Regions from separate parts of the Enterobacter sp. CP102 genome, predicted to be linked through region 2. Evidence: predicted binding sites of a transcription regulator. Region 2 holds the regulator's gene; each other region holds the start of a gene.
What was found. The regulator sigma-54, encoded in region 2, starts transcription at its own class of promoters, with help from an activator protein. The targets are predictions, from matches to a motif close to GTTGGCACANNTTTCGCTNT.
Positions count from the first base shown of each region.

Region 1: the regulator sigma-54 is predicted to act here: its motif matches at 5,009-5,028, upstream of glnK (P-II family nitrogen regulator).
Region 3: the regulator sigma-54 is predicted to act here: its motif matches at 4,934-4,953, upstream of glnA (glutamate--ammonia ligase).

Region 1 covers NZ_CP104014.1:1,062,345-1,069,775, forward strand. Annotated here, with positions in the region: gene N1249_RS04960 (PLP-dependent cysteine synthase family protein) at 1-707, opposite strand, end outside; gene N1249_RS04965 (Lrp/AsnC family transcriptional regulator) at 823-1,281, shown strand; gene N1249_RS04970 (SmdA family multidrug ABC transporter permease/ATP-binding protein) at 1,312-3,084, shown strand; gene N1249_RS04975 (SmdB family multidrug efflux ABC transporter permease/ATP-binding protein) at 3,077-4,858, shown strand; gene glnK (P-II family nitrogen regulator) at 5,081-5,419, shown strand; gene amtB (ammonium transporter AmtB) at 5,455-6,741, shown strand; gene tesB (acyl-CoA thioesterase II) at 6,826-7,431, opposite strand, start outside.
Region 2 covers NZ_CP104014.1:4,199,998-4,207,428, reverse strand. Annotated here, with positions in the region: gene npr (PTS phosphocarrier protein NPr) at 7-279, opposite strand; gene rapZ (RNase adapter RapZ) at 276-1,130, opposite strand; gene ptsN (PTS IIA-like nitrogen regulatory protein PtsN) at 1,176-1,667, opposite strand; gene hpf (ribosome hibernation promoting factor) at 1,750-2,037, opposite strand; gene rpoN (RNA polymerase factor sigma-54) at 2,060-3,493, opposite strand; gene lptB (LPS export ABC transporter ATP-binding protein) at 3,541-4,266, opposite strand; gene lptA (lipopolysaccharide ABC transporter substrate-binding protein LptA) at 4,273-4,827, opposite strand; gene lptC (LPS export ABC transporter periplasmic protein LptC) at 4,796-5,371, opposite strand; gene kdsC (3-deoxy-manno-octulosonate-8-phosphatase KdsC) at 5,368-5,934, opposite strand; gene kdsD (arabinose-5-phosphate isomerase KdsD) at 5,949-6,935, opposite strand; gene N1249_RS19810 (calcium/sodium antiporter) at 6,949-7,431, opposite strand, start outside.
Region 3 covers NZ_CP104014.1:4,710,623-4,718,053, reverse strand. Annotated here, with positions in the region: gene hemN (oxygen-independent coproporphyrinogen III oxidase) at 1-496, shown strand, start outside; gene N1249_RS22280 (YshB family small membrane protein) at 559-669, opposite strand; gene glnG (nitrogen regulation protein NR(I)) at 779-2,191, opposite strand; gene glnL (nitrogen regulation protein NR(II)) at 2,203-3,252, opposite strand; gene glnA (glutamate--ammonia ligase) at 3,438-4,847, opposite strand; gene typA (ribosome-dependent GTPase TypA) at 5,226-7,049, shown strand; gene yihX (glucose-1-phosphatase) at 7,184-7,431, shown strand, end outside.

The sequences.
Region 1 (7,431 bases), 1.6 Mb from region 2:
CTCCCCACCGGACTACGCAGGGCGGCATCGCGGGTCTGCCAGTAGTCGAGGAATACGGAGTTCTGCGGGTCAACCACCATCAGTTGAGTGTCGTAACCCTGGCAGCGGATGTAGCGGCCAATGGTGGCTGACGTCCCACCCGTGCCTGCGCTCATGACAACGTATGAGGGAACGGGATGAGGTTCGTGCGTCATCTGGCGGAAGATACTGTCCGCGATGTTGTTATTCCCGCGCCAGTCCGTCGCCCGCTCGGCAAAGGTGAACTGATCCATATAGTGACCATTGAGCTCGCGAGCCAGCATTTCAGAAGCGGCGTAAATTTCGCAGGCGCTTTCGACAAAGTGGCAGCGCCCGCCGTAAAACTCAATTTGCTCAATTTTGCGTTTGGCCGTGCAGTAGGGCATGACGGCAATAAACGGCAGGCCTAACAGCCGGGCAAAATAGGCTTCGGATACCGCGGTGGAGCCGGACGATGATTCAATGATCGTGGTGCCTTCTTTAATCCAGCCGTTACACAGACCGTATAAGAATAGCGAGCGGGCCAGGCGATGTTTCAGGCTGCCGGTAGGGTGGGTGCTTTCATCTTTCAGGTAGAGCTGAATGCCCGCAAATCCTGGCAGAGCGAGGCGGATTAAATGGGTATCTGCCGAGCGCTGATAGTCGGCATTGATTTCGCTGATGGCATGTTTAACCCAGGTGCTATTCATCGTGTGTATCCGTTTGTCATTTTGTGCCCAGCATAGCGAAAAGCACAGAAAAAATTGTTGCTATCTGACCTTTAAAATAGAATGAAGGGAGAAAAATTTTCTCTGCGAGGTGGGTATGCTAGATAAAATTGACCGCAAGCTTCTTTCATTGTTGCAAAGCGACTGCACCCTCTCTTTGCAGGCGCTGGCAGATGCCGTTAATCTGACCACCACACCGTGCTGGAAGCGCCTCAAAAAGCTGGAAGATGACGGCATTTTGCTGGGGCGTGTTGCACTTTTAGATCCCGAAAAACTGGGGCTTGGACTGACCGCATTTGTCCTGATAAAAACACAGCATCACAGCAGTGAATGGTATTGCCGCTTTGTCACTCAGGTCTCTGAAATGCCGGAGGTTCTCGGGTTCTGGCGCATGGCAGGGGAATATGACTATCTGATGCGTGTGCAGGTGGCCGATATGAAGCGGTACGATGATTTTTACAAGCGGCTGGTCAACAGTGTACCGGGCTTGTCGGACGTTACGTCGAGTTTCGCCATGGAACAAATAAAATACACCACAGCATTACCTATTGAATAACTTCGTAAAATACCTTCAGGAAAATACCGCGTGCGATTATTTGCCCAACTAAGCTGGTACTTTCGTCGGGAGTGGCAACGCTATCTCGGCGCAGTCTGCCTGCTTATTATCATTGCCATTCTGCAACTGATCCCGCCCAAAGTGGTGGGATATGTGGTGGATGGCGTCACCGAACAGCATTACACCACCGCACGGGTGTTGATGTGGATTGGCACGCTGGTGCTGACAGCGGTGATCGTCTATCTGCTGCGTTACGTCTGGCGCGTTCTGTTATTCGGGGCGTCTTATCAGCTCGCCGTTGAGCTGCGCGAAGATTTTTACCGCCAGCTGAGCCGTCAACATCCTGAGTTCTACCTGCGTCACCGCACCGGGGATTTAATCGCCCGCGCCACCAACGACGTTGATCGCGTGGTGTTTGCCGCCGGGGAGGGGGTGTTAACGCTGGTGGACTCCCTGGTGATGGGGTGCGCGGTACTGATTGTGATGTCGACGCAAATCAGCTGGCAGCTGACGCTGCTGGCCCTGCTGCCGATGCCGCTGATGGCGCTGGCGATCAATCGCTACGGCGAAAAACTGCATGAACGTTTCAAACTGGCGCAGGCGGCGTTTTCATCACTCAACGATCGCACCCAGGAGAGCATGACCAGTATCCGCATGATCAAAGCTTTTGGTCTGGAAGACAGACAGTCTGCGCTGTTTGCCGCCGATGCGGCGGATACCGGGGCGAAAAACATGCGGGTGGCGCGGATTGACGCACGTTTTGACCCGACGATTTATATCGCTATCGGAATGGCGAACCTGCTGGCTATCGGCGGCGGTAGCTGGATGGTGGTACACGACATGATGACGCTTGGCCAGTTAACCAGTTTCGCGATGTATCTGGGGCTGATGATCTGGCCAATGCTGGCGCTGGCCTGGATGTTTAACATTGTTGAGCGCGGCAGCGCTGCCTACAGCCGTATTCGCGCCATGCTGGCGGAAGCGCCAGTGGTTAACGACGGCAGTGAAACGGTGCCGGAAGGGCGCGGGATAATGAAAGCGGATATCGGTTCGTTTGCCTACCCGCAAACGGAACATCCGGTGCTTGAAAACGTCAATTTCACGCTGCAACCGGGGCAGATGTTGGGCGTTTGCGGCCCGACGGGTTCCGGCAAAAGCACTCTGCTTTCGCTTATCCAGCGTCACTTTGATGTGACTCAGGGCGATATTCGCTTCCACAATATCCCGCTGACACGCCTGCTGCTGGACGACTGGCGCAGCCGTCTGGCGGTGGTCAGCCAGACACCGTTTTTATTCTCTGACACAGTGGCGAATAACATTGCTCTCGGCCACCCAACGGCGACGCAGGAAGAGATTGAACATGTCGCGCGTCTTGCCAGCGTTCATGACGATATTTTGCGTCTGCCGCAGGGCTATGACACCGAAGTGGGTGAACGTGGCGTGATGCTTTCTGGCGGGCAAAAACAGCGTATTTCGATTGCCCGCGCGCTGCTGCTGAACGCTGAAATACTGATCCTGGATGATGCGCTTTCGGCAGTGGATGGCCGTACTGAACATCAGATCCTGCACAACCTGCGTCAGTGGGGCGAAGGGCGTACGGTGATCATCAGCGCGCACCGCTTGTCAGCGCTGACCGAGGCCAGTGAAATTCTGGTGATGCAACACGGGCACATCGCCCAGCGCGGGCAACACGACCAACTGACAGAACAACCCGGCTGGTATCGCGATATGTATCGTTATCAGCAGCTTGAAGCGGCACTGGATGATGCTCCGGAGCAGGATGAGGAGACCACCAATGCGTAAGCTGGGAACGATGTGGCCGACGTTAAAACGTCTGCTTTCCTATGGCTCACCGTGGCGCAAACCGTTGTCAATTGCCGTGCTTTTGCTGTGGATCGCGGCGATTGCTGAAGTGAGCGGCCCGCTGCTCATCAGTTATTTCATCGACAATATGGTGGCGAAACGCTATCTGCCGCTGGGGCTGGTGGCGGGGTTAGGCGTTGCCTACGTTGGGCTACAGCTGACGGCAGCCGGGTTGCACTATGCGCAGTCGTTGCTGTTTAACCGCGCGGCCGTCGGCGTCGTGCAGCAGTTGCGCACGGATGTGATGGATGCGGCGCTGCGCCAGCCGCTGAGCGAGTTTGATACTCAGCCTGTCGGGCAAGTTATCTCGCGGGTGACCAACGATACGGAGGTTATCCGGGATCTGTATGTCACCGTCGTGGCAACGGTGTTACGCAGTGCGGCGTTGATTGGCGCAATGCTGGTGGCGATGTTTAGCCTCGACTGGCGCATGGCGCTGGTGGCGATCACCATCTTCCCGGCAGTGCTGATTGTGATGGTTATCTATCAACGCTACAGCACGCCGATTGTTCGCCGCGTGCGTGCGTATCTGGCCGATATCAATGATGGCTTCAACGAAGTGATCAACGGCATGAGCGTCATCCAGCAGTTCCGCCAGCAGGCACGTTTTGGCGAGCGAATGGGGGAGGCCAGTCGTTCACACTACATGGCGCGAATGCAGACGCTGCGCCTGGATGGTTTCCTGTTACGTCCTTTGCTGAGTCTTTTCTCTGCTCTGGTGCTCTGCGGCTTGCTGATGCTGTTTGGTCTGACGTCGGGCGGCACCATTGAAGTGGGCGTGTTATATGCCTTTATTAGCTATCTTGGGCGTCTTAACGAACCGCTGATTGAGCTCACCACGCAGCAATCCATGCTGCAACAGGCCGTGGTTGCGGGAGAGCGCGTCTTTGAGCTTATGGACCGGCCGCGTCAGACCTACGGTGATGATGACCGTAGCCTGCAAAGCGGCGCTATTACCTTTGATAATGTCTCGTTTGCTTATCGTGATGACCGGCTTGTCCTCCAGGACGTTAGCCTTGATGTGCCATCACGCGGCTTTGTGGCGCTGGTGGGCCATACCGGCAGCGGTAAGAGTACGCTCGCCAGCTTGCTGATGGGTTACTACCCGCTCACGAAAGGGGAGATCCGCCTGGACGGGCGTCCACTGTCTACCTTGAGCCACAATGTCCTGCGTAAAGGGGTGGCAATGGTGCAGCAAGACCCGGTGGTACTGGCGGATACCTTCTACGCCAACGTCACGCTGGGCAGGCCTTATACGCATGAGCAGGTCTGGGCGGTACTGGAAACCGTGCAACTGGCAGAGCTGGCACGCGGTCTGTCCGAGGGTATCGACACCCGGCTGGGCGAACAGGGCAATAATCTCTCGGTTGGGCAAAAACAGCTGCTGGCGCTGGCGCGGGTGCTGATTGAAACGCCGCAGGTGCTTATTCTTGATGAGGCAACCGCCAGTATCGACTCCGGAACGGAGCAGGCTATCCAGCAGGCGCTGGCGGCCGTGCGTGATCATACAACGCTTGTCGTCATCGCACACCGCCTGTCAACGATTGTTGATGCCGATACTATTCTGGTGCTGCATCGCGGCCAGGCCGTTGAGCGCGGGACGCATCGCCAGCTGTTAGAGGCGAAAGGGCGTTACTGGCAGATGTACCAGTTACAGCTGGCGGGTGAAGAGCTTGCTGCCAGCGCGCGCGAAGAGGAGTCGCTCAGCGCCTGATGCACCAAAATCAGGCAACGCGCTAACACTCGCAACTGTTGGTGCAAAACTGAAACGCATCATGCACTGTCATGGTGCGTTTTTTTTCGCCACTCCGTCACTGAATGCCCTGGCGTGCTCATTGCGCCGCTTTTTCCTCCTTTTTTCAATTCTGGCACACCCCTTGCAATATCTCCTGCGTGTTAGCTGCGGCCATTACCGAATTCTGACTGGAGGGGATTTATGAAGCTGGTTACGGTTGTAATCAAACCATTCAAACTTGAAGACGTTCGTGAAGCATTGTCTTCCATGGGTATTCAGGGACTGACTGTCACCGAAGTGAAAGGCTTTGGTCGTCAGAAAGGTCATGCCGAGCTTTATCGTGGGGCGGAATACAGCGTTAACTTCCTGCCTAAAGTGAAGATTGATGTCGCAATCGCTGACGATCAGCTTGATGAAGTGATTGATGTCATTAGCAAAGCGGCCTACACCGGCAAAATTGGCGACGGCAAAATTTTCGTTGCCGAGTTGCAGCGCGTGATTCGTATCCGTACGGGCGAATCTGACGAAGCGGCATTGTAAGTAACTCCTGGCACACAGTGATAGGGATCGAGAAAATGAAGATAGCAACAATCAAAACGGGTCTGGGTTCGCTGGCACTGCTGCCAGGCCTGGCAATGGCTGCCCCCGCGGTGGCAGACAAAGCCGATAACGCTTTTATGATGATCTGCACCGCGCTGGTGCTGTTCATGACTATCCCGGGCATTGCGTTGTTCTACGGCGGCCTGATCCGCGGTAAAAACGTCCTCTCCATGCTGACGCAGGTTGCCGTGACGTTCGCACTGGTGTGCGTCCTGTGGGTGGTCTACGGTTACTCGCTGGCCTTCGGCGAAGGCAACGCCTTCTTCGGCAACCTCAACTGGGCGATGCTGAAAAATATCGAACTGACCGCGCTGATGGGCAGCTTCTATCAGTACATCCATGTCGCTTTCCAGGGGTCGTTCGCCTGTATTACCGTCGGGCTGATTGTTGGTGCACTGGCTGAACGTATTCGTTTCTCTGCGGTGCTGATCTTTGTGGTGGTCTGGCTGACGCTCTCCTACGTGCCGATTGCGCATATGGTGTGGGGCGGTGGTCTGCTGGCGACGCACGGTGCGCTGGACTTCGCAGGCGGTACTGTTGTGCACATTAACGCCGCGGTGGCGGGCCTGGTTGGTGCATACCTGATTGGTAAACGTGTGGGCTTTGGCAAAGAAGCCTTCAAACCACACAACCTGCCAATGGTGTTTACCGGTACGGCTATCCTCTACTTTGGCTGGTTCGGTTTCAACGCCGGTTCAGCAAGTGCTGCGAACGAAATTGCTGCGCTGGCCTTCGTGAATACCGTTATTGCCACGGCGGGCGCTATCCTCTCCTGGGTATTTGGCGAGTGGGCCGTTCGCGGTAAACCTTCTCTGCTGGGTGCATGTTCTGGTGCGATCGCCGGTCTGGTTGGTATCACCCCTGCGTGTGGTTATGTAGGTGTAGGCGGCGCGCTGCTTATCGGTCTGGTTGCGGGGCTGGCTGGCCTGTGGGGTGTGACTGCGCTGAAACGTGTTCTGCGCGTTGACGACCCTTGCGATGTGTTCGGCGTGCACGGCGTGTGCGGCATCATCGGTTGTATCATGACCGGTATCTTCGCGGCGAAATCGCTGGGTGGAGTGGGTTATGCAGAAGGTGTCACCATGGTTCACCAGGTGCTGGTACAGCTGGAAAGTATCGCTATCACCGTTGTCTGGTCTGCCGTTGTGGCCTTTATCGGCTACAAACTGGCTGACATGACCGTCGGTCTGCGTGTTCCGGAAGAACAGGAACGCGAAGGTCTGGACGTCAACAGCCACGGCGAGAATGCGTATAACGCCTGATAAACAGCAAAACGGCAACCTCAGGTTGCCGTTTTTAATGTTTGTACCCTCTCCCGGTGGGGGAAGGCATCAGGCCGCACAACATTACCCCCGATTTCGCATTACCCCTTCCTGCACCGTCGATGCCACCAGAACGCCATCCTGAGTATAAAACTCGCCGCGTACAAACCCGCGAGCGCTGGATGCTGACGTACTTTCCACGCTGTAGAGCAACCAGTCATTCATATCGAATGGTCGGTGGAACCACATGGAGTGGTCAATCGTCGCAACCTGCATCCCTTTTTCCAGGAACCCAACGCCGTGCGGTTGCAGGGCAACCGGCAGGAAGTTGAAGTCTGATGCGTAACCCAGCAGATACTGATGGACGCGGAAATCCTCCGGCACAGTACCGTTGGCGCGGATCCACACCTGACGCTTTGGCTCAGCAACGTGGCCTTTCATCGGGTTATGGAACTCGACAGGGCGAATTTCCAGCGGCTTATCGCACAGGAATTTCTCTTTCACCTGCGGTGGCAGCAGGTGTGCCAGCGCACGCGCGATATCGGTTTCTGATTTAAGCTCTTCCGGCGATGGGGATGGCGGCATCACTTTCTGATGCTCATAACCCGGTTCAGGCGCCTGGAAAGAGGCCGTCATATAAAAGATAGGTTTGCCATTCTGAATGGCGGCCACGCGGCGGGCACTAAAGCT
Region 2 (7,431 bases):
CAGATCTTAATCTTCGTCGAACCCTGCGTTGAACAGCGCAATCACCGCCGCCAGAGCTTCTTCTTCCTGTGGGCCTGTAGCCTCAACTTCAATTTGTCTGCCTTTGGCAGAATCCAGCATCAGTAGCGCGATGACGCTATTGGCTTCAGCCTCTGTACCTTCATCGTTACGCAGCAGAACCTCCGCATCAAAACCCTGCATCAGTTCAAACAGTTTCATCGCCGGGCGGGCGTGCATACCCAGCTTATTCGTGATTTCAACAGTTTGTTTTACGGTCATGTTTTACGTTTTTCCAGCGTGCGATGACGGGACTGAACGTTCTTCCCGCGTGAGCGGAAGTAGTCGGCCAGCTGTTCGGCAATGTACACCGAACGATGTTTACCACCGGTACAGCCAATCGCCACCGTCAGGTAGCTGCGATTGTTTGTTTCCAGCATAGGTAACCATAGCTCAAGGTAGCTGCGCGTCTGGTAGATAAAATTGTGAACTTCTGTGTGCCTGTCGAGGAACGCCGCCACGGGTTTATCAAGACCGGTCATTGGACGCAGTTTTGGATCCCAGTGGGGGTTAGGCAGGAAGCGCACGTCGAAAACATAATCCGCATCGATAGGAATGCCGTGCTTAAAGCCGAAGGATTCGAACACCATGGTCAGTTCGCGCTCGCGTTTACCCAGCAGACGGGTACGCAGCATTTCGGCCAGCTCGTGAACGGACATTTCAGAGGTGTCGACAATCAGGTCGGCACGGGAGCGCAGCGGCTCCAGCAGGTCGCTCTCTTCGTCGATGGCGCTTTCCAGAGAGAGATTCTTGCTGGAGAGCGGATGCAAACGGCGGGTATCGCTGTAACGACGGATCAGCGTGTTACGGTCAGCATCAAGGAACAATAGCTGAGGTGAAAACGAGTCAGGCAGGTTGCTCATCGCCTGTTCAAAGACTTCCGGTGATTCTGGCATGTTACGGACGTCGATACTGACGGCAGCAGACGTTTGTCGGTCCGCGAGCGTCCGGGCCAGGTCGGGCAGCAGCACAACCGGCAGGTTATCGACACAGTAAAAGCCCATATCTTCAAGCGCGCGGAGGGCGACGGATTTCCCCGACCCTGAACGACCGCTGACGATCATCAGCACCATGTTCCGTTTCTCCTCAGGACAACAGATGTGAAGGCCATCTCCCGGTTATGCATCATCCTGATTGCCTTCTGCTTCAGTGATAATTTGATATAACTCTTCATCACTTTGGGCTGAGCGCAGTCGACGGCAAATGGTTTTATCGGCCAGACGTTTGGCGACCAGCGAAAGCGTATGCAGATGGGTTTTGGTCTGGTCAGCAGGAACCAGCAGCGCGAAGAGGAGATCGACTGGCTGATTATCGATGGCGTCGAAGGCGATCGGCGTTTCGAGCTGCACAAAAACACCAACGGCACGCAGGGTGTCTTCTTCCAGCTTGCCATGCGGGATAGCAATGCCGTTGCCAATGCCAGTACTGCCCATTTTTTCGCGGGTCAGAATAGCTTCGAACACCACCTGAGACGGCAGGCCCAGCTGTTTTGCGGCCAGTTCACTGATGATTTCCAGCGCACGTTTTTTGCTCTGGCAGTGAACGCCACTGCGGGTACATTCCTGGTTAAGGACATTGCTCAGTTGAAGAGCGGAATCGTTGTTCATCATAATTTCACCTAAGCGCTAACTGTACAAATGGCCTGTTGTGTTTCACAACAGGCCTTCCTGCACCCGTTAACTGCCCGGACAATTAGTGTTGTTTCAGTTTATCTTTATGTTTATTGAGCTGTCGTGCAAGCTTGTCAATCAAGCCGTCGATAGCAGCATACATGTCTTGCCCTTCCGCACTGGCATGGAGTTCACCCCCGTTCACGTGCAGGGTTGCATCCGAGATATGAGTCACTTTCTCCACTTTCAACACAATATAGACCTGGTTGATCCTTTCGAAATACTGCTCAAGTTTCGCGAACTTAGCGTTCACAAAATCGCGTAAAGCCTCAGTAATTTCGACGTTGTGTCCTGTGATGTTGAGCTGCATAGTGTCTTCCTTATCGGTTGTGTCAGACCAGTTGTTTACGCTGGTTAGACGGCGGAATGGATAAAGACTCTCGATACTTTGCAACAGTACGGCGTGCCACCATGATACCCTGATCGGACAGCATGGTGGTTAACTTACTGTCACTCAGTGGCTTCGCGGGATTCTCCGCGGCGATCAACTTCTTCACCAGTGCGCGAATGGCCGTCGACGAGGCTTCGCCGCCGCCTTCGGTATTCACGTGGCTGGAGAAGAAATACTTAAGCTCAAAAATACCGCGTGGACTGTGCAGATACTTCTGCGTGGTCACGCGGGAAATGGTTGATTCATGCATTTCGACGGCCTGGGCGATATCTGCCAGCACCATCGGTTTCATATACTCTTCGCCCTGATCAAAGAACGCCTGCTGCTGCTCGACAATACAGCGGCTTACACGGAGCAGCGTATCATTTCTGCTCTCCAGACTCTTGATCAGCCATCGCGCTTCCTGAAGATTGCTACGAATGTACTGGTTGTCGGAGTCGTTGCGTGCGCTGGTGCACATGGAGGCGTACTGCTGATTGATTTGCAGGCGAGGAATGCTGTCGGAATTCAGTTCGACAACCCAGCGGCCGTTATGCTTTCTGACCAGCACATCCGGGATTACATATTCGGGTTCGCTGGTCTGGATGGATTGGCCAGGGCGAGGGTCGAGCGACTGGATCAGGTTGACGGCTTCTTTCAACACCTCTTCTTTAAGGCGGGTGACGCGCATCAGGGTGCGGAAGTCATGGTTCGCCAGCAGATCCAGATGATCGCTGATGATTAACCGGGCTTCTTCAATCCACGGGGTCTCTTTGGCGAACTGAGAAAGCTGGATCAGCAGGCAGTCGCGCAGATCTTTCGCGGCCACGCCAACCGGGTCGAAGCGCTGAATACGCTTCAGAACCGCTTCAATTTCCTCGAGTTCGATCTCATCATCGCCGATGCTCTCAAGAATATCGTCCAGAGAAACGGTCAAATATCCGGTGTCATCAACGGCATCGACAATGGACGTCGCAATTGCACGATCGGTGTCAGAGAAGGGGGTTAACTCCACCTGCCACATCAGGTAATCCTGAAGCGACTGGGTGGTTTCACCCTGATAGACCGGTAGCTCATCATCCTGGTAGTCTGCACGCGTCCCGGATGGGGTTCCTGCGGTGTAGATTTCATCCCAGCTGGCATCCAGAGGCAGCTCGTCCGGCATCTCTTTTTGTTCGAGAGCATCAACGGTATCGAGCGTTTCGGTGTCTTGCGTTTGCTGAGTGTCTACCTCGTCATGAAGATCGGTTTGCTCCAGCAACGGGTTACTGTCCAGTGCTTGCTGGAGTTCCTGCTGTAGTTCTAACGTGGACAGCTGCAACAGGCGGATAGCTTGTTGTAGCTGTGGCGTCATCGCCAGTTGTTGGCTGAGCCTTAATTGCAAACCTTGCTTCATGTTCAGAGCATTTTTCTCCGGTTCGGCGTTACGTTACCTCTACCCTATCAGAGTCTGAAGTCTTCCCCAAGGTACACGCGCTTAACATGCTCATCTTCGAGGATCTGCTGCGGCGTACCGTGGGCGATCAGATGGCCCTGGCTCACAATATAGGCGCGTTCACACACGGCCAGCGTTTCACGGACGTTGTGGTCAGTGATCAGTACGCCAAGCCCGCTGTCACGCAGATGTTCAATAATACGTTTGATATCGATGACGGAAATAGGGTCAACGCCCGCGAAGGGTTCATCCAGCAGGATGAATTTCGGGTTTGCAGCCAGCGCGCGCGCAATCTCGACACGACGACGTTCACCGCCTGACAGCGCCTGACCTAAGCTATCGCGCAGGTGTTCAATATGGAACTCTTCCATCAGTTCGTTAGCACGATCCTGACGCTGCTCGCTCGACAGATCGTCGCGGATCTGCAACACGGCCATCAGGTTATCGAAGACGCTTAAACGACGGAAAATGGACGCTTCCTGAGGAAGATAGCCGATACCACGGCGTGCACGGGCGTGCAGCGGCAGCAGGCTGATATCTTCATCATCAATGACAATGTTGCCTGCATCACGCGGTACAATACCTACCACCATGTAGAAGGTGGTGGTTTTACCCGCACCGTTAGGGCCTAAAAGGCCAACAATTTCGCCGGAGTTGACGGTCAGACTGACATCTTCCACGACGCGGCGGCCCTTATAGGCCTTAGCGAGATTTTTTGCAGTTAATGTTGCCATAACGAATTAGTTACTCTTCTTCTGTGCCGGGGCCTGGCCTTTGCCTTTATCTTGCAGCTGTGAAGGAACAAGCACGGTAGTAACGCGTTTGCCTTTCTCGCTGGAAGCTTGCATTTTCTGCTCTTTCACCAGATAGGTGATCTGGTCGCCGGTGATATTGCTGTCCAGCTGCTCCAGGTAGGCGTTACCAGTCAGGATGACAAGATCCTTCGCCAGTTCATAGTGCATATGGGTGGCGTGGCCTTTAACCGGTTTACCGTTGTCCTGCATCTGGTAGAAGGTTGCCGGGCTGCCGTAGCCATCAATAATTTCTTTGCCCTGCTCACCACCTGGACGGGTGACGACCACTTTGTCGGCGTTAATTTTGATGGTGCCCTGAGTCATGACGACGTTGCCGGTAAAGGTGACGACATTACCCTGCATATCGAGAGACTGGGTGTCAGATTCAATATGAATCGGCTGTTCGGTATCGCCAGTCACAGCAAGTGCGGGAAGACTGGCTGCCAGCAGTGCGCTGGCGATAATGGCTTTAAGGCTGAGTTTGTTTGTTTTGAATTTCATAAGAGGATCTAACCTTTTCAATCAGCTCGGCGTTTTTGCTGCGTAAGTTCCCGCGCATTCTCAGACCGCTGGAATTAAATGTTGTGCCATACAGTGTAACCAGATCCTGCGAAGTCACATCCTGGGTCACCAGGTTAATCTGGGCATTATCTGTTGTAATTTTACGCAGTTGAGAGTCAGCGGTCAGGGCGTTGACCTCAACATGACCATACAGATAAAGCATACGGTCATTTGTTAATTTTGCTCTGTCAGACTTGATCGACCACGTTGGCACTTTATCGGTATCAAATGTGGTCATTACCGGTTGGGTAAACCACGAGATACCATCATCTGAAAAATACTCAACATGCTTTGCAATCAGGCGATAGTTCAGCGCACCTTCCGGGCTGTAAACCACCGTATCACTGTGATCGCTTTTGTATGTTGGATCGCTGGTGTTGATCACTTCCGTTTGGGTATCGTCACGGTCAGCGAGGTTGACGCCAATCAGTACCAGTGCGACAAGCGTTAGCAGAATGATAACCCAACGTCTGGTTTTACTCATATTGATTGCCCTTTGGCCTCTTCAAGCTTGCCCTGCGCCAGCAGAAGCAGATCGCAGACTTCACGTACGGCACCGCGACCGCCGTTGATGTGGGTGACATAGTCAGCACGCGGTATCAACAGCGGATGGGCATCGGCTACCGCGATGCTCAGACCCACTTCGGCCATCACCGGCCAGTCGATCAGATCGTCGCCCACATAGGCAACATGTTCAGGCGCGATGGACAGTTTCGCAAGCAAATCGTTGAATGCCAACATCTTGTCGGATTGCCCCTGATACAGATGGGTAATGCCCAACGTTTCGCAGCGGTCTTCTACAAGTTTAGCTTTTCGCCCGGTGATGATAGCAACTTCGATGCCGGATGTGAGCGCGCAGCGAATGCCGTAACCGTCGCGAACATTGAATGCTTTTAGCTCTTCGCCATTATTGCCCATGTAAATCAGGCCATCGGAGAGTACGCCATCTACATCCAGGATCAGTAGACGGATGTTTTCCGCCTTCGCCATCATGGCTGTACTCACCGGACCATAACAGGTTGCAAGGGATGCACCCGCATTACTCATTGTCTTATCCTTCATTACACTACGCCAGCGCGTAGAAGATCATGCATATGTACCACACCCAGCAGTTGGTCGCCATCGGCAACCATCACTGAGGTTATGTGGCGGGACTGCATCAGGTTCAGCACATCCACTGCCAGGGTGCCAGGACGAACGCGGATCCCGCCTGGCGTCATGACATCGGCGATGCCTAACGTGCGAACATCCACGCCCATATCGAACACGCGGCGTAAATCACCGTCAGTGAAGATCCCCTGAATTTTCATCAGATCGTCGCAAACGACCGTCATGCCAAGATTTTTGCGGGTAATTTCCAGTAATGCATCGCGCAGTGACGCGGCTTTGCTTACGTGCGGGATCTCATCGCCCGTATGCATAATATCGTTTACCCGAAGCAGCAGCTTGCGTCCCAGCGCACCGCCAGGATGAGAAAGTGCGAAATCTTCAGGCGTAAAACCACGGGCTTCGAGTAATGCCACCGCAAGCGCATCGCCCATGACCAGCGCAGCAGTGGTGCTGGACGTCGGGGCAAGACCTAACGGGCACGCTTCTTTTGGCACTTTGACGCACAGGTGAATATCCGCGGCGCGTGCCATGCTGCTTTCCGGGCGGCTGGTCATGCAAATCAGTGGGACGTGCAGCCGTTTCAACACCGGGATCAGCGCCAGGATCTCGTTAGATTCACCAGAATTCGACAGCGCAATGACCACATCCTGCGGAGTGACCATGCCCAGGTCGCCATGTGCCGCTTCCCCAGGGTGAACAAAGAATGAAGAGGTCCCGGTGCTGGCGAACGTGGCGGCCATTTTGCGCCCGATATGGCCAGACTTGCCCATCCCCATAACCACGACTTTGCCGGCACAGTAGAACATCTTCTCACATGCCAGACTAAAATCCTGATTAATGTACTGATCTAACTGCGCCAGACCTTCACGTTCAATCTCCAGAACTTCTTTGCCTGCTTTCTGAAAGTCAAAACCCGGCTGCAATTCTATTTGCGACATAATGCGTTTCCGTTTACCCAGAGAGAAGAGGCGAAAGCCAGTACAGCATCGCCATCCATACGATAAATCCACCTGTCAGCAGCGCGCCTGCGCCTTTGCCAATCTGGCGTTTTCGCCGCCAGCAGAGCAGGGCGAAAATAACGCTGACCAGCAACATCACACCGTAATCGCGCGAAAATGCCAGCGGATTAAACGGCCCTGGCGATATCAATGCCGGCAAGCCGGTCACGATCGCGATATTGAAAATGTTCGAGCCGATGATATTGCCAATCGCGATATCATCCTCACCCTTACGCGCGCCTGCAATGGCGGTTGCCAGTTCCGGCAGGCTGGTACCGATAGCAATCACGGTCAGGCCGATGGTTAATTCGCTCATGGCGAAGGCGTTTGCCAGCACGGTGGCATTATCCACTACCATGCGGGTAGCCATTGGCATAATAATGAGCGCCACGCCAAGCCAAAGCAGCGCGACCGGTAACGTTCCTTCCCGCGGCAG
Region 3 (7,431 bases), 510 kb from region 2:
GGACGATGAGCTGGCGATTGCCCAGCGTGAAGGCGTGTTGCACCGCAACTTCCAGGGCTACACCACTCAGGGCGATACCGATTTACTGGGGATGGGCGTTTCAGCCATCAGCATGATTGGCGACTGCTACGCGCAGAACCAGAAAGAGTTAAAACAGTACTATCAGCAAGTCGATGAAACCGGAAATGCCCTGTGGCGCGGTATCGCGTTAACCCGTGATGACTGTATTCGCCGCGATGTGATTAAGGCGCTTATCTGTAATTTCCGCCTCGATTTCAGCGAGGTGGAAGCGCAATGGGATCTGCAGTTCAGAGATTACTTTGCGGAAGACCTGAAGCTGCTTGCTCCGCTGGCGAAAGATGGGCTGGTGGATATTTCGGAGAGTGCGATTGAGGTTACGCCGAAAGGACGTTTGCTGATTCGTAATATCTGCATGTGCTTCGATGCGTACTTGCGCCAGAAAGCGCGTCTGCAGCAGTTCTCCCGGGTGATTTAAACGGCAGGGTTGTATAGGCCGGGTAAGGCGAAGCCGCCACCCGGCTTTTACGTTCAAACCCGCTAGCTAAACAGCCCAACCAGCGCCGCACACAATACCGCAGCAACGGCGGTTTGCGGCGTGTGGCTTTCGGCTGCTCCGCTCGAGAGCAAATTCACTAATGATTCCAGCATGATGGTCCCCCCAATTTCCGGGCACGATCATACAAAACTCATCGGAACAGTAAAGCGCAAAATAACGGCAATTTGCGCTCAATTCGTCATCTTTACACAGCGGTAAAAATCACTCCATTCCCAGCTCTTTCAGCTTACGTGTCAGGGTATTGCGTCCCCATCCCAGTAATCGAGCCGCTTCCTGTTTATGGCCCTGAGTATGACGAAGCGCAGTGGTTAACAGCGTGCGCTCCATCTCTGGCTGAGCCTCTGAAAGCAAGTTTTGATGACCGGAACGCAGCGCGCGGTCCGCCCATTGCGCCAGAAGTGTCGCCCAGCTGTCTGGCAGTGCGTGTCCGGTGCTGCTTTCCGGGGCGGTGGCTTCGAACAGCTCGCCCGGTAAATCCTGAATCAGCACTTCCTGGCCGGCGGCCATGACCGTCAACCAGCGACAGGTATTTTCAAGCTGACGCACGTTGCCAGGCCAGGCCAGGCGGGTGAGGGCGGCATCGGTTTCCGGGTGGAGCAGTTTTGCCTCCACGCCCAGCTCACGTGCAGCAACCTGCAGGAAGTGGCGCGCCAGACGAGGAATATCCTCGCGACGCTCGCGCAGCGGCGGCAGGTGAACGCGGATCACGTTCAGACGATGGAACAAGTCTTCACGGAATTTGCCTTCCTGAACGCGCTGCTCCAGGTTCTGGTGCGTGGCGGCAATAATGCGCACGTCTACTTTTACGGGAGCATAACCCCCCACGCGATAGAACTGCCCGTCAGCCAGCACGCGAAGCAGGCGGGTCTGAACATCCAGCGGCATATCGCCGATTTCATCCAGGAAAAGTGTCCCGCCGTCGGCCTGTTCAAAGCGCCCCTGGCGAATCGTGTTCGCGCCGGTAAAGGCCCCTTTTTCATGGCCGAACAGTTCCGACTCAATCAAATCCTTCGGGATCGCCGCCATGTTCAGGGCGATAAACGGCGCTTTCGCCCGCGGGCTATGCCGGTGTAACGCATGGGCAACCAGCTCTTTACCGGTTCCTGATTCACCGTTAATCAATACGCTAATGGAAGAGCGGGACAAACGACCGATAATGCGAAACACGTCCTGCATGGCAGGCGCTTCGCCAATGATGTCCGTCGTTGGGCCAAAAACGGGCGCATTGCGGGGCTGTTGCTGCTCCTGGTAGTGGCTGATGGCACGCTCAACCAGGGCGACCGCTTCGTCGATATCAAAGGGTTTTGGCAGATAATCGAATGCCCCTTGCTGGTACGCACTGACGGCGGCATCCAGATCGGAGTGGGCAGTCATTATGATGACCGGAAGCATTGGGTGGCGTTGTTTGATCTGTTTTAAGAGCGCCAGCCCGTCCATACCCGGCATCCGAATATCTGACAGCAAAACATCCGGGGTTTTGGTGGTGAGTGCATCAAGCACGTCGCTGCCGCTCTCAAACGTCGTGCAGCTTAATCCCGCTCCCGTGAGTGCGCGTTCAAGCACCCAACGGATGGAGCTATCGTCATCGACTACCCAGACTATCCCTCGTTGCATACACGTCACCTTTATTTTTTAATTGGCAGGTAAACCGAAAACTCGGTATGACCCGGCCAACTGGTAAATTCAATTTTGCCAGAGTGTTGATCAATCAAATTGCGGGCAATGGATAACCCCAGCCCTGTACCGCCTTCGCGGCCGCTCACCATCGGGTAGAACAAGGTGTCCTGAAGATGCGATGGGATGCCAGGCCCGTTATCCTCAACGTCGATTCTCGCCGCCAGTCGGTAGCGCACGCCATGCAGCGTTAACTGGAAAGCGGTGCGGGTACGCAGAATAATTTCTCCGCCATCAGGTCCCAGCGCCTGAAGGGCATTACGCACGATATTCAGAAGAACCTGTTCAATCTGGTCAGGATCGTGCGCCAGTTCTGGCAGGCTTGGATCGTAATCGCGCACCAGCGTGACGTTTTCCGGAAGCTCCATCGACACGAGTTTCACCACCCGCTCGGCCACTTTATGAATGCTTTCTGAAACGTGCATTCCCGGTTGCTGCGGCCCAAGCAGTCTGTCGACCAGATTGCGCAGACGGTCTGCCTGCTCAATGATGACGTTGGTGTACTCGGCAAGCGCAGGGTCGGGGAGTGCTTTGGTCAACAGCTGTGCTGCGCCGCGCAAACCACCCAGCGGGTTTTTGATTTCATGGGCCAGGCCACGTACCAAATCCCGGGCAGCGATCTGCTGGGCATGTTGGAGTTGTTCCTGGCTAAGGCGACGCTGATTATCCATCGGCGCCATCTCGAGCAGAATAAGCCCCTCAGGAAGGCGCTGTGCCGTCAGCGAAAGAATATGGGAACGCCCGTCTATCACCAGAGTCACTTCGTTATCGGTGAACCCCTGACCGGCCTGCAAACTTTCCTGCATCAGGCCAATATTCAGCGAAAAGTAGCTCAACAATTCCGGGAGCGGTGTACCAAACAGTTTGCGTGCGCTCTGGGCAAGCAGTTGCTGCGCCGCCGGGTTGGCGTAATGCACGGCCAGCTCATCGTCGACCAACAAGATACTGTTAATTAAAGAATTGAGGATCTGCCCAGCATCGGGCAGCGTGCCAGTTGCCATTCAGCAGTCTCCTGGAGTTGTTTGCACTAATTTAGTGCAGTATAGCTTTTTCGGCGTAAAAAGCGCGTGAGATCAGGTTGTTGGTGGAGAAAAAAGCCCATCCGAAGATGGGCTGAAAGTTTCCACGGCAACAAAAAAACAGCTTTCGGGATCGCGCGTAAAGGTCGCGCGAAACCCGTTAAAACTTAAACGCTGTAGTACAGTTCGAATTCAACTGGGTGCGGAGTCATACGCACACGGTCGTTCTCTTCGATACGCAGCGCGATGTATGCATCGATAGCTTCGTCAGTGAACACACCACCCGCAGTCAGGAACTCGCGGTCAGCGTCCAGCGCTTGCAGTGCTTCTTCCAGAGAACCGGCAACCTGTGGGATCTCTTTCGCTTCTTCTGGCGGCAGGTCATACAGGTTTTTGTCCATTGCTTCGCCTGGGTGGATCTTGTTCTTGATACCGTCAAGACCAGCCATCAGCAGAGCTGCGAAGCACAGGTATGGGTTAGCTGCCGGGTCCGGGAAGCGAACTTCGATACGACGCGCTTTTGGAGAAGCAACCACCGGGATACGGATAGAAGCAGAACGGTTACGGGCAGAGTAAGCCAGCATTACTGGAGCTTCATAGCCTGGGACCAGACGCTTGTAGGAGTTGGTGGTTGGGTTCGCCAGGGCGTTGATCGCTTTAGCGTGTTTGATAACACCACCGATGTAGTGCAGCGCCTGCTCAGACAGACCCGCATATTTGTCGCCAGAGAACAGGTTAGTACCGTTCTTGGACAGAGACATGTGGCAGTGCATACCGGAACCGTTGTCGCCAAACATTGGTTTTGGCATGAAGGTCGCAGTTTTACCGAAACGGTGCGCAACGTTGTGCACAACGTATTTGTAGATCTGAATCTCATCCGCTTTTTTGGTCATGGTGTTGAAGCGGGTAGCGATTTCGTTCTGGCCAGCGGTCGCCACTTCGTGGTGATGCGCTTCAACAACCAGTCCCATCTCTTCCATGATCAGACACATGGTAGAACGGATGTCCTGTGAAGAATCGACCGGAGGAACCGGGAAGTAACCGCCTTTCACGCCTGGACGGTGACCTTTGTTACCACCTTCGTATTTGGTGGAGGAGTTCCATGCGCCTTCGATATCATCGATAGCAACGTGGGAACCAGAAATTGAAGCACCAAAACGGATGTCGTCGAACAGGAAGAACTCTGGCTCTGGCCCGAACAGAACGGTGTCTGCGATGCCGGTAGAACGCAGGTACTCTTCTGCGCGCTTAGCGATGGAGCGTGGGTCACGGTCGTAACCTTGCAGTGTACCTGGCTCGAGGATATCGCAACGGATGATCAGAGTTGGCTCTTCGAAGAACGGGTCAATGAGCGCAGTAGTCGCGTCCGGCATCAGAACCATGTCGGATTCGTTAATGCCTTTCCAGCCACCAATGGAGGAGCCGTCAAACATTTTGCCTTCTTCAAAGAATTCGGCGTTCACCTGATGAGCAGGAATAGTGACGTGCTGTTCTTTACCTTTGGTATCGGTGAAGCGCAGATCAACAAACTTCACTTCATGTTCGTTCAGCATCGTCAAAACGTGTTCAGCGGACATACTTAACTCTCCAGATTGGTCATTGTCGTCGTGGTAACGAGGTCTTCAATTTCTGTTTGTACTGGCTGTTGCCATGTATTTTTTATAAAGCGAAATCTGTGCCAACTTTTAAAACACCCCAAAAAGGCGTTATCATGCGCACCATAGTGCAAAAGGGCTGCACCACAATGGATTTGTTGCACCAGTATAGTGCTTCAATGTGAACATTGAGCACTATATTGGTGCAATTTACGTTAAAGAGCCCTTTTACCGCTCCGTGAAAGCGATCACAAAGCATCTCTGCAATACTTGTTTGCGGGGGATGTTTGTGATCCTGTTTTGTAGTGCGATTAATCCGTGTACAATAACGCGCTATTTCTAAATGCCTGAGGCAAAGTTGTGATCGAAAATTTGCGTAACATCGCCATCATCGCGCACGTTGACCATGGTAAAACTACCCTGGTTGATAAGCTGCTGCAGCAATCCGGTACGTTTGATGCTCGTGCCGAAACCCAAGAACGCGTGATGGACTCCAACGATTTGGAGAAAGAGCGTGGGATTACCATCCTCGCGAAAAACACCGCGATTAAATGGAATGACTACCGTATCAACATCGTTGATACCCCAGGGCACGCCGACTTCGGTGGTGAAGTTGAACGTGTAATGTCCATGGTAGACTCCGTTCTGCTGGTCGTTGACGCAATGGATGGCCCAATGCCGCAGACGCGCTTCGTGACCAAAAAGGCATTTGCCCACGGTCTGAAGCCAATCGTTGTAATTAACAAAGTTGACCGTCCTGGCGCGCGTCCTGACTGGGTTGTTGACCAGGTATTCGACCTGTTCGTAAACCTCGACGCGACCGACGAGCAGCTGGACTTCCCTATCGTTTACGCTTCTGCGCTGAACGGTATCGCCGGTCTGGACCACGAAGACATGGCTGAAGACATGACCCCGCTGTACCAGGCGATTGTTGACCGTGTTCCTGCACCAAGCGTTGATCTCGACGGCACCCTGCAGATGCAGATCTCTCAGCTCGACTACAACAACTATGTTGGCGTAATCGGTATTGGTCGTATCAAGCGCGGTAAAGTTAAGCCTAACCAGCAGGTTACTATCATCGATAGCGAAGGCAAAACCCGTAACGGTAAAGTCGGTAAAGTACTGACTCACCTGGGTCTTGAGCGTATCGAGAGCGACATCGCTGAAGCGGGCGACATCATCGCCATCACCGGTCTGGGTGAACTGAACATCTCTGACACCATCTGCGATCCGCAGGCGGTTGAAGCGCTGCCAGCCCTGTCTGTTGATGAACCAACCGTTTCCATGTTCTTCAACGTCAACACCTCTCCGTTCTGTGGTAAAGAAGGTAAGTTCGTTACCTCTCGTCAGATCCTTGACCGCCTGAACAAAGAGCTGGTGCACAACGTTGCGCTGCGCGTTGAAGAAACTCCGGATGCAGACGCATTCCGCGTTTCCGGTCGTGGTGAGCTGCACCTGTCTGTTCTGATCGAAAACATGCGTCGTGAAGGTTTCGAAATGGCGGTTTCCCGTCCGAAAGTTATCTTCCGCGAAATCGACGGCCGTAAACAAGAGCCGTTCGAAAACGTAACGCTGGACGTTGAAGAGCAGCACCAGGGTTCTGTCATGCAGGCTCTGGGTGAGCGTAAAGGCGACCTGAAAAACATGAATCCAGATGGCAAAGGCCGCGTACGTCTCGACTACGTGATCCCAAGCCGTGGTCTGATCGGCTTCCGTTCAGAGTTCATGACTATGACTTCTGGTACTGGTCTGCTGTACTCCACCTTCAGCCACTACGACGACGTTCGTCCAGGCGACGTGGGCCAGCGTAACAACGGCGTTCTGATCTCCAACGGTCAGGGTAAAGCGGTTGCGTTCGCACTGTTCAGCCTTCAGGACCGCGGTAAGCTGTTCCTGGGTCACGGTGCTGAAGTTTACGAAGGCCAGATCATCGGTATTCACAGTCGTTCTAACGACCTGACTGTAAACTGCCTGACCGGTAAGAAACTGACCAACATGCGTGCGTCCGGTACTGACGAAGCAACGGTTCTGGTTCCACCAGTCAAGATGACCCTGGAGCAAGCTCTGGAATTCATCGATGATGACGAACTGGTAGAAGTGACTCCACAGTCAATTCGTATCCGTAAACGTCACCTGACCGAGAACGATCGTAAACGTGCGATGCGCGGTCCTAAAGAAGACTAATTTACGCTTCTTTTAGTCTGCAAAACCCCGTCCTTTGTGGCGGGGTTTTTCTTTTTCTGCGTTATGTCGCAGTTCATAGCCAAAGCTTATCTTTCCCGCTACAGTTACTTTTCCACGGCGAAAAGGAGATAAACATGCTTTATATCTTTGACTTAGGAAATGTAATCGTCGATATCGATTTTAATCGGGTGCTGGGCGCATGGAGCGACTTTAGCCGCGTTCCGCTGGCAACATTAAAACAGAGCTTCGCGATGAGTGAGACTTTCCATCAGCATGAGCGCGGTGAAATCAGTGATGAAGAGTTTGCCGAGCGCTTTTGTCACGAAATGGACCTGTCATTAAGTTACGAGCAGTTTGCTCACGGCTGGCAGGCTGTTTTTGT